4 regions of the Stenotrophomonas sp. YJH_SMC_27 genome follow, and region 3 is predicted to be linked to each of the others. Evidence: predicted binding sites of a transcription regulator. Region 3 holds the regulator's gene; each other region holds the start of a gene.
What was found. The regulator FliA, encoded in region 3, starts transcription of late flagellar genes. The targets are predictions, from matches to a motif close to TAAAGTTTNNCNNNCNNNGGCCGATAA.
Positions count from the first base shown of each region.

Region 1: AC5P7R_RS07710 (GGDEF domain-containing protein) is a predicted target of FliA. The motif match lies at 2,543-2,569, and genes of this name have one in related genera.
Region 2: AC5P7R_RS08545 (methyl-accepting chemotaxis protein) is a predicted target of FliA. The motif match lies at 2,646-2,672, and genes of this name have one in related genera.
Region 4: AC5P7R_RS17295 (methyl-accepting chemotaxis protein) is a predicted target of FliA. The motif match lies at 1,837-1,863, and genes of this name have one in related genera.

Region 1 is NZ_JCAFTA010000003.1:387,442-391,597, reverse strand. It holds gene AC5P7R_RS07725 (lytic murein transglycosylase) at 1-136, opposite strand, end outside; gene egtD (L-histidine N(alpha)-methyltransferase) at 220-1,194, opposite strand; gene egtB (ergothioneine biosynthesis protein EgtB) at 1,191-2,462, opposite strand; gene AC5P7R_RS07710 (GGDEF domain-containing protein) at 2,613-3,896, shown strand; gene AC5P7R_RS07705 (YchJ family protein) at 3,878-4,156, opposite strand, start outside.
Region 2 is NZ_JCAFTA010000004.1:172,026-176,181, forward strand. It holds gene AC5P7R_RS08540 (PepSY domain-containing protein) at 1-3, shown strand, start outside; gene AC5P7R_RS08545 (methyl-accepting chemotaxis protein) at 80-2,617, opposite strand; gene AC5P7R_RS08550 (arylamine N-acetyltransferase family protein) at 2,821-3,660, shown strand; gene AC5P7R_RS08555 (VOC family protein) at 3,726-4,097, opposite strand.
Region 3 is NZ_JCAFTA010000023.1:45,006-49,161, reverse strand. It holds gene AC5P7R_RS21720 (chemotaxis protein CheA) at 1-175, opposite strand, end outside; gene AC5P7R_RS21715 (protein phosphatase CheZ) at 178-783, opposite strand; gene cheY (chemotaxis response regulator CheY) at 783-1,175, opposite strand; gene AC5P7R_RS21705 (RNA polymerase sigma factor FliA) at 1,233-1,976, opposite strand; gene AC5P7R_RS21700 (MinD/ParA family ATP-binding protein) at 1,973-2,860, opposite strand; gene flhF (flagellar biosynthesis GTPase FlhF) at 2,847-4,156, opposite strand, start outside.
Region 4 is NZ_JCAFTA010000013.1:8,498-12,653, forward strand. It holds gene AC5P7R_RS17285 (hypothetical protein) at 1-236, opposite strand, end outside; gene AC5P7R_RS17290 (hypothetical protein) at 304-519, opposite strand; gene AC5P7R_RS17295 (methyl-accepting chemotaxis protein) at 618-1,808, opposite strand; gene hflD (high frequency lysogenization protein HflD) at 1,972-2,586, opposite strand; gene mnmA (tRNA 2-thiouridine(34) synthase MnmA) at 2,583-3,725, opposite strand; gene AC5P7R_RS17310 (NUDIX hydrolase) at 3,722-4,156, opposite strand, start outside.

The sequences.
Region 1 (4,156 bases), on a different contig from region 3:
CCTGGGTCGCGGCGGTGGCCTGCAGGCCCGCCAAGCAGCGGCTGAACGCCGGATCGGTGCTGGTGGCGGAAGCCGCAGGCAGCGCCGGGGTCGACGCAAGGGCGGCCGCCAGGCCGAGCGTGGTCAGAACAGGCATGGCGTCCTCCGTGTTGCCGTTGCACGGCCATCTTAGGGGCAGCGGTGCCGCCGAACCTGAAGGGCCACCGGCTGGCCACCACCTCAGGCGCGGCGCAGCAAGCGCAGGCCATAGGCGGGGCTTTCGGCATCCCATCGCTGCGCCACCTGCAGGCCCGACTGCCGCAACAGCGCGTCGAAGCTGTCATCGGTGTACTTGTGGCTGTACTCGACGCGGATGGGTTCACCGGCGGCGAAGTGGAAAATGTGGCCATCCAGGTGGACGTCCTGTGCCCGCTGGCTGACCAGATCGGTCTCGATGCGCAACCGCGCAGTGCTGTAGCGTGCACGATGACGGAAGCCATCGAGATCGAAGTCGCTGCCGATCTCGCGGTTTAGGCGGGCCAGCAGGTTGAGGGTGAATGCGGCGGTGACGCCCTGCGCATCGTTGTAGGCCGCTTCGATCAACGCCGGGTCCTTGTGCAGGTCGATGCCGACCAGGGCCAGGCCATCATGCCCCATGGTCTGGCGCATCGCGCGCAGCAGCGCGACCGCGTCTTCTCCTTCAAAGTTGCCCAGCGTGGAACCAGGGAAGAACAGCAGCCGTCGCGCGGGTCCGCGTTCGGCCATGGGTACGGCGACGGGACGGGTAAAGTCGGCACAGACCGGCAGCATCTCCACCTCGGGCAGCGCCGGGGCCAGATGGTCGATGCTGGACAGCAGCGCGGCACGCGAGATTTCTATCGGCGTGTAGGCCACCGGCTCGTGCAGGGCGGTCAGCAGCAACGCGGTCTTGCGGCCACTGCCGCTGCCCAGTTCCACCACGTGCAGGTGCGGCCCGACGCTTCGGGCGATGTCCGGCAGTACCCGTGAAAGCAGGGCCAGCTCGGTGCGCGTGGGGTAGTACTCGGGAGTATGCGTGATCTGCTCGAACAGGCGCGAGCCGCGTGCATCGTAAAAGTACTTGGACGGCAGCTGGCGGGGCGTGCGCAACAACCCGGCCATCACGTCGGTAAGGATCTGCTGGCGGCCGGGAGTGAGATCGGTCAGCGCCTGCAGCGCGTCCTGCACCGTACTCATGCGAGATCCCTGGCCAGGCGCAGCCCGGAGAACTGCCAACGCGCCGGGGGCATGAAGAAGTTGCGGTAGCTGGCTCGCACGTGGCCACGCGGCGTGGCGCAGCTGCCACCGCGCAGCACCCATTGCCCGCACATGAACTTGCCGTTGTACTCACCGAGGTTGCCGGCGAAAGGGCGAAAGCCCGGATAGGCGCCATACGCGCTGTGGGTCCATTCCCATACATCGCCGAACAGCTGCCGCAGCCCACTGCCCTGCCCCGCCCGAGGGTGCAGCTGATCGTCGTCGGCAAAATGGCCACGCAGGGGCTGCGACGCAGCGGCGGCTTCCCACTCGAACTCGCTGGGCAGGCGCGCACCAGCCCAGCGGGCGCAGGCATCGGCCTCGTAATAGCTGAGGTGGCAGACCGGCGCATGCGGGTCCAGCTCTCGCCAACCGCCGAGGGTGTACTCGCGCTGCAGGGCATCGTCCCAGTACAGCGGGTGCTGCCAGCCCTCGGCTTCGCGCAACGCCCAGCCTTCGCTGAGCCACCAGCGCGGCTCGCGGTAGCCGCCAGCCTCGATGAAGGCGAGGTACTCGCCATTGCTGACGGGACGCTCTGCCAGTGCGTGTGCGGGGAGCAGCACGCGATGCGCCGGCGATTCGTTGTCGTAGGCGAAGGCGGCGTGCTGCGGCCAGGCTGCGGCGCCAATGGTGACGATGCGTTCGGGTGATTCGATCCAGCCCTGCGCACTGGCAGCGCTGGTGGCAGGCTGCAGGTCCTCACGGTAGGCCGGCTGCAATGGATTGCACCAGAACGCATGCTTGATGTCGGTCAACAGCAGTTCCTGGTGCTGCTGTTCGTGCTGCAGGCCCAACTGCAGGTGGTGCAGCGCCTGCGCGTCGAGGTCACCCGCCGCCAGCCGTGACTGCACCTGCATGTCGACCTGCTGGCGGTAGTCGCGCACCTGCTGCAGCGATGGCCGCGACAACTGACCGCGTTGCGGCCGCGCGTGCGCCGGACCGATACTTTTGTAGTAGCTGTTGAAAAGATAGTCCCAGGCTGGATCATGCGCCGGCGCGCTGGCGAATCCTGCCAGCACGAAGCGTTCGAAGAACCAGGTGGTGTGGGCCAGGTGCCACTTGCTGGGGCTGGCATCGGCCATGCTCTGCAGCATGGCGTCCTCGGCGCTGAGCGGGCCGGCCAGTTGCATGCTGCGCGCACGCACGCGTGCGAACTGGTGGGCGAGATCGTGCTGCGGGGCAGCGACGGCGGCGGGTACGCTGTCCATGCCGACAGCATCGGTGCCGGCGGGTGAGTGCGATGTCATGGTCCGGCGTCACTTCGTTCACATGGATGGGCCTGCCGCATTCAAGAAGCCGCCCCGAACGCCGCTAACGGCAATGCTGCGGCCGCGTCGTCACCGCGCTGGAATTCCTGATTGCCCCTGCATCCGCTCCGCCAGCCTGCGCACTACCTGTTCGTGCTGCCCGCCGTGCTGGTTGCCGTGGTGCTGTGGGCGGCGTTGGGCAACGAAGACGTGGCCAGTCCGGCCCAACGCGTTCTGCCCTGGCTGCTGGCCTGCCTCAGTGCCGGCCTGGCCCTTCTCTACCACCAGGTGCGTGCGCTCTGCCTGCTGTTGGTGGTGGCAGTCATGTTCGCGCTGCTGCACCAGGATGTCGGCGGCTACCTGCGCAGCGGCCATGTCAGCGCGCTGACACCGCTGCGCTTCCATGCCATCTCGGCGTGGCTGCCATTGCTGTTCGCCGGCCTGTCGTTGTGGCCGGAGCGTGGGCGGCGCAGGCACGACCTGCTGTTGCGCTCCGTCGCCAGCAGTACGGCATTGCTGATCTTCCTGCTGCTGGCCGCGCAGCAGCCGCGCGGCATGCATGATCTGCTGTCGAACCGTCATTGGGCGTGGATCCCGGCCGACTGGAACGCGCTGGCGCAGCTGCCGGCGCTGCTGTTCCTGCTGGCCACGGCGGCGCTGGGTTGGCAGGCATGGCGCCTTCCGCGGCCGCTGCACACGGCTATGTTGCTGGCGCTGCTGTGCCTGTGGTGGATGCTGCCGAGGGTCTTCCTGCAGCCGGTGCTGCTGCCTGCGCTGGCCAGTGCGGCCCTGCTGCTGATGCTGGGCGCGATGCTGCAGGAGTCGTTCCACATGGCGTTCCGCGACGAACTGACCGGCTTGCCGGGGCGCCGCGCCTTCAATGAGACCCTGCAACGGGCGCGCGGCACCTACAGCATCGCGATGGTGGACGTGGACCACTTCAAATCGTTCAACGACACCCACGGCCACGACACCGGCGACGACGTGCTGCGCCTGGTGGCCTCGCGGCTGGCGCGGGTGGGTGATGGTGGCCGTGCGTTCCGCTACGGCGGCGAGGAGTTCGCGGTGGTGTTCCTGGGCCAGCCGGCCGACGCCTGCATGGATGCCGTGGAAGCCTTGCGGCAGAGCATCGAGGACACCCGCATGCAGCTGCGCGACCGCAGCACCCGCAGCCGCGACGATGACGCCGGGCGTCAGCAACGCGGGCGCGGCGGCAGCGGCCCGGTGGTGCAGGTGACGGTGAGCATCGGCCTGGCCGACAGCCTTGTGGACCCGCGCCCGGCAGCGGTGGTCAAGGCCGCCGACCGGGCGCTGTACGCAGCCAAGGACGGCGGCCGCAACCAGATCCGGGCGAACGCCGGACAGCGGGCTGAGGCTCAGACTGCGTCGAGGTAGTACCAGCGACCGTCGATGCGCAGGAAGCGGCTGTGTTCGGTCATCTTCACCGCGCTGCCGCCGCCTACCCGGTAGCGGGCGGTGAACCTCACCTCGGCGCTGTCAGCGCCGGTGACGGTGTGCTCATGGACGGTCAGGCCCAGCCAGTGCGTACGCTGCCCGGGCGCGTCATCCAGCGACAACTCGACCGGACGCGTGTCCGGGTGCCAGCTCTGGCGCAGGTAGCCTGCCAGGCCCCGCACGTACGCGCTGTAGCGCGA
Region 2 (4,156 bases), on a different contig from region 3:
TGAGCCACAAGGGTAGTACCGGTCGCCGGCCGGCATGATCAGGGCGTGCCGGCCAGCGGCCGGCACTACCAGAGCAGGATCAGGCCGCAGCGCGCGCCTGTGGCATCGACTGCAACTGGAACGCGCCCACCGCTTCGGCCAGCGCGTGTACCTGCGCCTGCATCTGCGCGGTGGAGGCACCAGCCTCTTCCACCAGGCTGGCGTTGCGCTGGGTGCTGGCTTCCATCTGCACGATGGTCTGCTTCACCTGCGCGATGCCGGCATGCTGGTCCTGCGATGCACTGCGGATACCGGCCAGCAGCTCGGCCAGCTGCTGCACGCTGCCAACGATCTCGCCCATCGTGATGCCCGCCTGCTCGGCCTGCTGGTTGCCCTGGCCAACACGCGCCACCGAATCCTCGATCAGTCCTTTGATCTGCTTGGCCGCTTCGGCACTGCGCTGGGCCAGCAGGCGCACTTCCGCAGCCACCACGGCGAAGCTGCGGCCCTGCTCACCTGCGCGCGCGGCTTCCACCGCGGCATTCAGCGCGAGGATGTTGGTCTGGAAAGCGATGCCATCGATCAGCTGGGTGATGTCGCCGATCCGCCGCGAGGCCTCGCTGATGCCATGCATGGTTGCGACCACCTGGCCGACGGCCTCGCCACCACGCTGGGCCACCGCGGCCGCCCCCTGCACCAAGGCATCGGCGCGGCCCGCGGCATCGGCATTGCGGCCAACGGTGTCGGTCAACTCGTGCATCGACGCTGCCGTCTCTTCCAGGTTGGCCGCCTGCTGTTCGGTACGCTGCGACAGATCATGGTGACCGGCAACGATCTCACCCACACCGGTGTCGAGGCTGGACGTCGCCTGCTGGATGCGGGTGACGATGCGGCCCAGTTGCGCGACCGTGGCGTTGGCATCGTCGCGCATGCGTGCGAACACGCCCTGCAGCTCACCTTCCATGCGCACGCTGAGGTCACCACGGGCCAGCGCCGCCAGAAGCGCCTGCAGATCGCCGAGGTTGGTCTCGAAGGTCGCCAGCAGGCGGTTGATGCTGGTCGACAACGTGCGCACGAAGCCCTGTTTTCCCTCCAGCGCGATGCGGCCGTGCAGGTCGCCATGTGCGGCGGCGTCGACCAGTGCTGCCACTTCGGTTTCCAGCAGCGTTTCCAGCGCGCGGCTGCGCCACTCCACTGCCACGCCGAGGAAATGCCCTTCGTCGGTGATGGCATTGGCGATCAGCTGGTAGCGCACGCCGGCATGGCCGATCTCGCGCTCCTCGCGCTGGCGTACGCCGGCCAGGCTGGCCAACGCCGGATGCAGGCGTACCGCGTCGCTGCCCACCAGCGCTTCGTTCGGCAGTTCAAGCAGCTGCAGCAATGCCGGGTTGGCGTAGGCGACCTGCCCTTCCGCATCGATCACCATCAGGCCGGTCTGCGCGCTATCCAATGCCTGGCGCACGCGGGTGTTGCCGCGGGCCACCGCACGCTCGATCTCGATGCGCGCGCGCAGGCGCTGCTGCATGTCGACCAGGCGCTGGGCCAGTTGGCCGATCTCGTCGTTGGCGTTGTAGACGCGCAGGGTGGTGTCGAGGCGGTCGTCGGCGATGTCGCTGGCGAAGCGCAGGGTGTCCTGGATCGGCCGGCGCACCGCACGCAGCACCAGCACCAGGCTGGTGATCAGCACGCCGGCCACCAGCAGCAGGGTCAGTGCGAACAGCACGCTCATGGTGCGCGCGCCGGCCTGCTGGCGTGCCTGCGCCCTGGCCAGCGCCGCCACCTGCGCCCGTTGGAATGCGGCCAGTGCAGGCGCTACGTCCGCAGCGGCACCCAGCAGCGACTGCGCTTCCACATCCAGGCCGACACGGGCAGCGGCATACCCCAGCAATGCGGCCTGATACGCCTCCATCCCGGTGCGTAGGGTGTCCTGCACATCCGCAGGCAGGCCCGCCAGCGCGAGGTCGAACGGCAGCTTCTCCTCGCTGGCGCGGTCGGCGTGGGTGGAATCACCGTCGAGCAGCAGCAGTGCCTCCTGCCTTCGCATCTTCTGCAGGCACAGCGCCAGCGCGGGCCGTTGCTGCACATCCACCTGCGCCTGCAGAGTGTCGGCGGCCTGCTGCAGCTGCGCAGCGAGGCCGGCATCACCACGGCCCATCTCGTCGACCCGTTCGAACAGGGCGGCCACACCCTGCGAGAACGCGTCGGCGGCTTCGGTCAGCGCCTGCAGAGCCTTGCGCCGGCCAGCATCCATCGGCATCGCGCGCAGCGCCTGCAGATCGGTCTGCAACGCCTTCTGCGTGGCCAACAGCTGCGCGCGGTCGGCATCATCGAAACTGCGTGCGTACTGGGCCTGGAGGCGACGCGCTTCGGCCACCCGCGTGGACAGACTGGCAGCCAGATCGCTGCCGCGCTGGTAGCTGGCCTGGCTGCGCGCAGCCAGTGCGTTGGCATGGCCAGTCCAGGCGTAGACAGCAGCGATCGCCACCAGGCCCAGGCCGCAGATCCACAGTGTGGCCTTGAGCTTGTTGGCCACGCTGAGCCGATGTGGCTGCAGCCAGCGCAGCAGCCCGGGGGACGCCGAGTGCAACGCAGCAAGGCGCGTGCGCAGGGACCGGAGGTGGGAGACAACGGCCGACATGACAGACTCCAGGCGAAAAGACGCATCTGTATCGGCCTGACTCAGGACAACTTTAGGGCGCTCCTGGTCCACTCCCACCGATTGCTGGCGGACGCGGCCTTTGTACCCGGCACAGGCGACAGGGGGATGACACCCGCGCAATGCTTGACCTCAACCCCGGTTGGGGGAGCACAGTAGATCTCCCTCCCCCGTCCGGCGCGCGCATGACGACGCTCGATGTCCCCCGCTACCTGCAACGCCTGCAGCTGGATGCACCGCCACCGCTGACGCTGGCGGGCCTGACCCTGCTGCAGCAGCGCCACAACGCACTGCTGCCGTTCGAAACCCTCAGCTGCCTGCTGCGCGATGCAGTACCGATCGACCTGGACAGCGTGCAGCGCAAGCTGCTCGACGACCGTCGTGGCGGCTACTGCTTCGAACTCAATGGCGGCCTGCTGGCACTGCTGCAGGCGCTGGGCTTCGATGCACAGCCGTTGAGCGCGCGCGTGCTGCTGGCCGCCCAGGACGGCGAACTGACCGCACGCACCCACCTGCTGCTGCGCGTGCAGGTGGACGGCGATGACTGGCTGGTGGATGCCGGTTTCGGCAGCCTGACCCCGACCGTGCCGCTGCGCCTGCATGATCCGCAGCCACAGGCCACGCCGCACGAGCGCTACCTGCTGCGCCGACTGCCTGGCAACGGTGATTTCGTGCTGTCGGCCGAGTCCCACGATGGCTGGCGGGCGATGTATCGGTTCGACCTGCAGGCGCCGGCACCAATCGACAACGTGGTGGGCAACTGGTACGTATGCACCCATCCCGATTCCAGCTTCCCCGGCCAGCTGCGCGCATCGCTGACCGGGCCGGCCTGGCGCCGCACGATCGGCAGCGGCAACTACACCGAGTACTGCCCCGGGCAGGCACCGGACAAGCGTCCGCTGCACGATGTGGGCGACGTGCGCGAGGTACTGCAGCAACGCTTCGGCATGCAGTTGCCCGAAGACCCGCGGCTTGACCCGGCGATCAATGACTGGCTGCAGCGCTCGCGCGCCGCAACCTTGTAGCGCCGAGCCCATGCTCGGCTGAGCTTGGGCTGCTGGGTCAACAGCAGCCGAGCATGGGCTCGGCTCTACGCAACCGCGCGCGCCTGCAGCGCAATACGGTTGCCTTCACTGTCGAAGATCTCGGCCACGCGCCAGTCGCCCGCGTCGGCCGGTCCGAAGCGCAGCGCAGCGCCCGCTTGCAGTGCACGCTCCAGGCTCACCTCCAGGTCATCGACGCCGATGTAGATGCGCGCACCGTGGACGGAGGGCAGATAGTCGGCCCCCCGCACCAGCGCCATGCTGGCACCGGCGGCCTCATCGGAAAACGGCAGGTAGGCCATCCGGCAGTCGTGCTGCAGGATCGGTTCGTCCACCGCCACCTGCAGCCAGTGCTGGTAGAACGTGATGGCCCGGGCCAGGTCAGTGACCGGTATCTCGACGTGCAGGATGGGGTTCATGTCCGCAGCATAACCGGACACTGGTAGCCCCTTGCAGGGCAGCAATGGCATGCTGGGAG
Region 3 (4,156 bases):
CGCCGAGGAAGCCGGCGCCGCCCTTGAGCGTGTGGTAGCCGCGGAACACCGCATTGAGCTGGTCGCTGTCCTGCGGTGCCTGCTCCAGCGACACCAGCTGTTCGCCGAGGCGGTCCAGGATCTCCTGCGCCTCGATGATGAAATCGGCAGTGATGTCGTCGGATACCGCGCTCATGCTTACAGCCCCAGATCCGACAACAGGTCGTCGGCGTCGTTCTGCGAGACCGCGTGGCGGTCCAGTCCCTTCAGTGCCGGCCCGGCCAGTGCCGGGTCGGTGCGATGCTGTTCCGGCGGCAGGCCGAGTGCGCCGAAGCCCTCGTGCACGCGGCGGACGATGCCGACCACGCGACGGATGATCTGCCCGGTCAGGTCCTGGTAGCTCTGGGTCAGGGCGATCTCGGTCAGGTTGTGGCGGATGCGCTCGAGCTGCGCGTCCTGGCCCGGCTGCAGGCCTTCGGCACGCAGCAGTTCGGTCAGGCTGCGGCATTCCTCGGCCAGGTCCAGGGTGCGGTGGGTGGCCTGTTCGGTCATCGCCACCACGTGGTCCAGGCGCGCGCAGGCGTCATCCAGCTCACCGGCCTCGCTGGGCACGGTCGGCAGTTCACCCAGCGCCTGTCCCAGCTCGCGGGCCAGCCGCGACAGGCCGCTCATCATCGGCTGCGTGCGCAGCGCGACCAGTCCGTCGATGCGTTGCCGCCAGGCAGCTTCGTCACCGGACTCCAGTGCGTCCAGGGCTTCCTGCAGGCGCAGGGCCAGGGCGTTCTTGTCGACCGTGGTATCCATCAGGCGCTGGCCGCCAGGCGTTCGAAGATCTTGCCGAGCTTCTCTTCCAGCGTCTGCGCGGTGAAGGGCTTGATGATGTAGCCGTTCACGCCGTTCTGGGCGGCTTCGATGATCTGTTCGCGCTTGGCTTCGGCAGTGACCATCAGCACTGGCAGGGTCTTCAGCTTGGCATCGGCGCGGATCGCCTTGAGCAGCTCGATGCCGGTCATCACCGGCATGTTCCAGTCGGTGACGACGAAATCGAACGACTGGCTCTGCAGCAGCGACAGCGCGGCATGCCCGTCCTCGGCTTCGGCGGTATTGGTGAAGCCAAGATCGCCCAGCAGGTTCTTGACGATGCGACGCATGGTCGAGAAGTCGTCGACGATCAGGATGCGCATGTTCTTGTTCAAAGCAGAGTTCCTTTGTTGTTCATTCCGGGTGGCCGGGGGCAGCCGCCTCGGGCATGTTCACTCTTCCAGGCCGGCGTCGGCCGCCTCGAAAATCTTCAATCGTCCACGCAGGCGCAGCACGGCCTGGCCGTGGATCTGGCAGACCCGCGACTCGCTCACGCCGAGCACCGCGCCGATCTCCTTCAGGTTCAGTTCCTGCTCGTAATAGAGCGAGAGCACCAGCTGTTCGCGCTCGGGCAGGTGGCCGATGGCCTTGCCCAGCTCGCGGCCGAACTCGCCGCGCTCCAGCACCTGCTGCGGGGTCGGGCCGCCCTGGGCGACGGTGTCCAGCTCGCCCTGGTCCTCGATGCGTGACTCCAGGCTCAGCACCTGGCCACGCGCGGCGTCTTCCATCAGCCGCAGGTATTCGGGCAGCGGCATCTCCATCGCGGCGGCCACTTCGGTGGCGCTGGCGGCACGGCCGGTGCTCTGTTCCAGGCGGCGGATGGTGGCAGCGGCGTCGCGTGCGCGGCGATGCACCGAGCGCGGCACCCAGTCGCCACGGCGGATCTCGTCGATCATCGAACCGCGGATGCGGATCGAGGCGTAGGTCTCGAACGAGGCGCCCTGGTCGGCGTCGTAGCTGCGCGACGCTTCGATCAGCCCCATCATGCCGGCCTGGATCAGGTCGTCCACCTCCACGCTCGCCGGCAGGCGTGCGGCCAGGTGGTGGGCGATGCGCCGCACCAGGTCCGAGTGCTGGGAGATGACCTCGTTGGCCGCCGAGCGCTGGACCTCCCGGTACTGGGCTGCGCCTTTCATGCGGCCACCCCGCGCTGCTTGAGAATGCGCTCGAGGAAGAACTCGACGCCGCCACGCGGTTCGGTCGGCGCCTGCCAGCGTGCGGTGCGGCGCGCGATCTCGGTGATCGCCAGCGCGGCCGGGCTGGACGGGTAGGCCTTCACCACCGGTTGCTGGCGCTGCACCGACAGGCGCAGCCAATCATCCTGCGGCACGCAGCCCAGGTAGTTCAGCGAGACATCGGCGAGGAACTTCTCGCACACGCGGGTCAGCTTTTCGTACAGCACGCGGCCCTCGTTGGGGTCGCGCACCATGTTGGCCACCACCTGGATGCGGTCCACGCCGCGCTCGCGCGACAGCACCTTGATCAGTGCGTAGGCGTCGGTGATCGAGGCCGGTTCGTCACAGACCACCACCACGGTGTCCTGCGCGGCCTGGCAGAAGGTCAGCACGCCGTCGGTGATGCCGGCGGCGGTATCGACCACCATGATGTCCAGCTCGCGTTCCAGTTCGGAGAACACGTTGACCAGGCCGACATGCTCGGCCGGGGCCAGCTCGGCCATGTGCCGGCGGCCGGAAGCGGCCGGGACGACCAGCACGCCGTTCGGGCCTTCGACGATGACGTCGTCCAGCGAGCAGCGGCCGGCCACCAGGTCGGCCAGCGTAAAGGTGGGGTTCAAGCCCAGGATAACGTCGATGTTGGCCAGGCCCAGGTCGGCGTCCAGCAGCAGCGTGCGCTTGCCCATGCCCGCCAGCGCCACAGCCAGGTTGGCCGAGACGTTGGTCTTGCCCACGCCGCCCTTGCCGCCGGTCACCGCGATGGTGCGCACAGGGCCGAGCGGCTCGCTGCGGGTGGCCGACAGCGGGAAGGTCTTGGTCAGCTTGGCGTACTCACGCGACGGCATGGTTCAACTCCGGGTTGCAGGGCATATCGGCCGCTCGGCGCAAATCTTCAAGGCGAAGTACGAGATTGGCTGCACTGGCCCTATGCAGGTCCTCCGGGACGTCCTGGCCATCGGTCACCCAGGTGATCGGCAGGGCGTGGTCCACCGCCACCGACAGGGCGTTGCCGAAGCGGCCGGTCTCGTCCAGCTTGCTCAGCACCAGGCCCTGCAGGTTTGCCGCACCGAAGCGGCGCACCACCTCGTCCATGTCGCCGAAGCTGGTGTTGGCCGGGAGCACCAGCAGGGTGCGCACCTGGCGCGCGGCGCGCAGCCACTGCAGCTGGGCGGCCAGGGCACGGTCACGCGGGCCCAGGCCGGCGGTATCGATCAGCACCAGCTTGTAGTCCTTCAGGCGTTCCAGCAGCTGGTCCAGGTCGGTGCCGCTGTTGGCCTCGTGCACCGCGATGCCGAGCTGGCGGCCGTAGCCGTAGAGCTGCTCGCGGGCGCCGATGCGGGCGGTATCGGTGGTGACCAGGGCGACGTCACGCGGCGCGTGCTTCTCGGCGAATCGCGAGGCCAGCTTGGCGATGGTGGTGGTCTTGCCGGCGCCGGTCGGGCCGACCAGGGCGATCACGCCGCCTTCTTCCAGCGGGTCGACCGGGGCGATCGGCAGCTTGCGCGAGATCAGCCCCAGCATCAGGCCGCGGCCACGATGGGCTTCGGTCTCCAGCGGGATCTGCATGGCCACGTCGCGGGCCAGGCCGGCATCGAAGCCATATTCGTCCATCAGGTCCAACGCGGTGGCGCGCACCGGGCAGCCGCGCAGGCGCTCGTCGGTGAAGCGGTTCATCTCGCGCTCGATCACCTGGCGCATGCCGGCCACTTCCTGGCGCAACTGGCGGATCTCGGCGTCGTCCTGGGCGACCACCGTCAGCACCGGAGCCGGAGCCAGGGTGGGGGCCGGCGCGGTTTCGACAATGGCATCGGCCAACGCCGGTTCGCTGGCGGCGCTGGCCGGCTGCGCGTCGGCGACGGCAGCGGTCGGCAGCGGCGGCGGCTGCACGGCCGGCGCCACGCTTTCGTGATGCGCCTCGTGCGGCGGATCGATCTGGAAGCGGGCGCGGTTGGCCGGCACGGCGGCGGCCGGTGCAACGATGGCCTCGGCGAACGGCGCGAAGATCTGTTCCGGCAGCGCCGGTTCGTTGACGGCGGCACGCGCGAGGGTGGCCGCAAAGCCTGTGCTGCCGCGGGTCGGCACGATCTCGTCGGCGCTGTCCAGGGTGCGGCCGGTGGCGCCGACCGCGGCGCGGGCGAGGG
Region 4 (4,156 bases), on a different contig from region 3:
GCGAAGCTCTCGCGGAACGCCATGCTGCCATCGGGCAGCGCATGGAAGGCCAGTCGCAGCCACTTGTCCTGCGGCAGGTCACGTTCCAGGCTTCCCAGCGAGAGGCGGGCCTGCATGGCCGGTGACGCCGCAATGCGTTCGTTGAACAGGGTGATGCCCCAGCTGAAATAGCTGGCCGCCCAGGCCATCATAAGGACGGTCTCGATCAGCAGAAGTGCGATCAGAGCGATGGCCATCGGTCTTCCATGAAGGATACCGGTGGATCATGCCATGCGCGACGGCCCATCCACGCATGGCGTGGATCTACTTAAGCGCATCCCCATCCAGCCCGAGATCCCAGGCCAGGCCCAGCAGCGCCTCGTCCGCCCGCGACGGGGCCGGGCGCGCGTCCGCCAGCTGCTGCAGCTCGCGGATCTCCTCGCGTGCCACATCCTCCAGCTGTTGCAGCTGCTCACGCACGCTCGCGTTGCGCGGGCGCTCGGTGTCGGTGAGGGCGGGCAGGGCGCGGATCAGGGTCATGGTGCGCGTACAGGATGCATCCAATGGCGGGTTACAGGCAAAGGCCCCGGACGAACCGGGGCCTTGCGGGCTGCCGGCGAGGGCAGCGGACATCAGGATCAGAACAGCTCGACGGTGCCGGCGCCCATGCTCTGCTGGGCAACCGGCTTGTGCGGCGGGCGTTCCCATTCGCTGCGCAGTTCGCGCAGGCGGTTGCCGGTGCGCTGCAGGGCGGTGGCGATCTCTTCGTCGAACACGCCGCCATTGCGGTGCAGCAGTTCCTGCAGCGCCACCGCTTCACGGTTGATCGCGGTCAGGCGGTCCAGGTGGGTGTGCACGCCGCCCAGGGCCTGGGTGGCGATGTCTTCGAACTGCAGGGCGCGCACGGCCTCGGCCACGCTGCCATCGATCGCACGGGCGCACTCGGACACTTCACGCATGCCGTCGCCGAGCGAGGCATTGATCTGCGCGACATTGTCGAGCATTGCCGCCGCTTCCTGGCGTGCTTCGCGGGAGCGGTCCATGTCACGCGAGGCCATGTGCGAAACCGTCTCGCGCACCTTGGCGATGGCGTCCTTGGAGCTGTGCGCCAGCTTGCGGATCTGCTCGTTGAAGGTGGTCGAGCGCTCGGACAGGTTGCGCACTTCGTCGGCGACCACCGCGAAGCCTCGGCCGGCTTCACCGGCACGCGCGGCTTCGATGGCGGCGTTCAGCGCCAGCAGGTTGGTCTGGTCGGCGATCGACTTGACGTCTTCCAGCAGCGCGAAGATGCCATCCAGGTGCTGCGCCATCTGGTCGATGTGCTGCACGGTGGTGCTGCTCTGGCCGCTGACCTGTTCCAGTGCTTCCACCAGCTGCTCCATGCGGTGGCTGGCGTGCTGGGCGAAACGGGCAACGTCGAGGCCGGCATTGCCTTCATCACCGGCGCGGTCGACGATGCGCGACAGGGCCTGGCTCTGCTGGCGCGACTTGCGGTTCATCGCATCGAAGCTGCCACCGAGGCTGGAGACGGCCTGGCGGATCAGGTCACGGGCGCGCTCCACTTCGCCGCGCGAACCCTCAATCTCGTTGCCGACGAAGTTGCGCAGTTCGGTCAGCAGCTGGTCCTGCTCACGCAGGACACGGGCATGTTCCGGGGAACGGTGCGCCTGGGCGCGGGTGGTCCACCACGCAAAGCCGAGCCAGCTCAGCGTCATCGTGGTCAGGATCGCCCAGCGCAGGGCGGCCGGCCATTCGAAACCGATGGCGAAGGGGAGCAGCAGGGTCAGAGCCAGGGGGGCGGCCAGACGGATGAAAATGCGTGAGTACATGGACGTTCTCGGGAGGTGCACGGAGGATGTATCGGCCGTACCCCCTTTCTCTTTAACGTCGATGTGCCCCGAAGTGCATTCTGAATGCGCCGGTTTTCCGGCGCTGGCGGTGATTCGGTGTCCGATTCCCTTTTCCATGGAAAAGCGCCCGGACCCCATGCGCTTACGCCAGCTGGCGGTCCACGGCCTCGATCATCGCCTTGCGGCCGAACAGGAAGTCCCAGTAGCTGCCGCCCAGCTGCCGCCATAGCACCGCCGAGCGCACCGCTGCCAGCAGTAGGGCGCGGATCTCGGCCACCACGCCAGCCTGGCCCAGGTAGTGCGGGTTGCCCTGCACCATCACCCGCGGCTTGAGGTGGCTGATGGTGTCCGCGTACAGGCTGCCCAGGCTGGCCAGCACATCCGGGTGGCCGCTGTCGCCCAGCTCGGCGGCCTGGCGCTGGGCGCGCTCGATGCCCGAGGCGACCTTGTTCACCGTGGCGCCATCCTGAACGAAGCGGCGCTCCAGCTGCAGCACCGACAGGGCCAGCTTGGGCAGGATCGGATCCTGGCCCTGGTTGCGGAAGTAGTTGTGCAGCAGGCGCAGCCCGGCCTTCAGTGCATGGCGGTCTCCGAACACCGCCTGCGGCGAGGACGCATCGACACGGAACACGCTGTCCACGGCGGTGCGCACGGCGGCGGCGTCGGAATGGCCGGTATCGGCGATGCGGCGGACCTGCTGCAGGGCCTGGGCAATGCCGGCCAGGGCCAGGACGCGGTCGTCGACAGTGAAACTCATGCAGCGGATACCTCAAAAGGGGAAGGGGTGGTGCGCAGGCGCTGTTCCAGCGGCGCATCGGTGGCGGCGATCACCGCGCCACCCAGGCACACATCACCGTCATACAGCACCAGCGATTGACCGGGGGTAACGGCACGCTGCGGGCGCGCGAAGGTGACCAGCACGCTGCCATCGTCCAGCACCTGGACCGTACACGGCTCGTCAGGTTGGCGGTAGCGGGTCTGGGCGGTGCATTCGAAGCGCCGTGCCGGCGGCGAGCCGGCGATCCAGTGCGCGGTTTCCGAACGCAGCCGGTTGGAAAGCATCCACTTGCTGTCGCGGTCCTGGTCGACGTACAGCACGTTGCTGGCCACATCCTTGCCGACCACGTACCACGGTGCGGCCGGGCGGCCGCGTACGCCGCCGATGTTCAGGCCCTCGCGCTGACCCAGCGTGAAATAGAACACGCCCGGGTGTTCGGCGATCACGGTGCCATCGGCCGGGTCCACGATCTGCCCAGGCTTGGCCGGCAGGTAGCGGCCGAGGAAGTCGCGGAAGTCGCGCTCGCCGATGAAGCAGATGCCGGTGGAATCCTTCTTGGCGTGGGTCGGCAGGCCGACGTCGCGCGCAATCCGGCGCAGGTCGGTCTTTTCCAGGTCGCCGATCGGGAACAGGGTCGCTGCCAGCTGCGCCTGGCCCAGCTGGTGCAGGAAGTAGCTCTGGTCCTTGGAGCGGTCGGCGCCACGCAGCAGCAGCCATTGGCCACCGCGCTGGGCTACGCGCGCGTAATGGCCGGTGGCGATGCGCTCGGCGCCCAGCTCGCGGGCGGCATCCAGGAAATGCTTGAACTTCACCTCGCGGTTGCACAGCACGTCCGGGTTCGGCGTGCGGCCAGCGGCGTACTCGGCCAGGAAGTGCTCGAACACACCCTGCCAGTACTCGCTGGAGAAGTCCCGGAAGTGGAACGGGATACCGAGCAGGCCGCATACGGCGACCGCATCGCGGCGGTCATCCTCAGCGCGGCAGTCACCGCTGCCGTCGTCGGCCCAGTTCTGCATGAACAGGCCTGCCACGGCCTCGCCCTGCTGTACCAGGCGCCAGGCCGCGACGGAAGAGTCTACGCCACCGGAGACGCCCACCATCACGCGCGGCGTGCTCATGCGACCTCCCGGACCAGCGAAAGCGGATGGCGCTGGCCACCCAGGTAATCAGCCACCACCTGCCAGACCAGCGGGCTGCGCTGGCGCTCGCCGGCGGCCTGCAGCTCGGCCGGGGTCAGCCACAGCGCGCGGTCGATGCCGGTGTCCAGCGGCTGCGCCGGGTCGTGCGAGAGCGGGCGCGCTGCGTAGCAGAAGCGCAGGAACGCGGTGCCGTCGCTGGCAGTCCACTCGTAGCAGCCGATGAAATGGGTCAGCTGCACCGTCCAGCCGGTTTCCTCGCGGGTCTCGCGCAGGGCTGCCTCGGCCAGGCTTTCGCCCGGCTCGAGGTGGCCGGCAGGCTGGTTCAGCACCTGGCGGCCGTCGATGGTCTCTTCAACCAGCAGCACGCGGCCGCCGTCGACCACCACCGTGGCGACGGTGGCGTGCGGTGC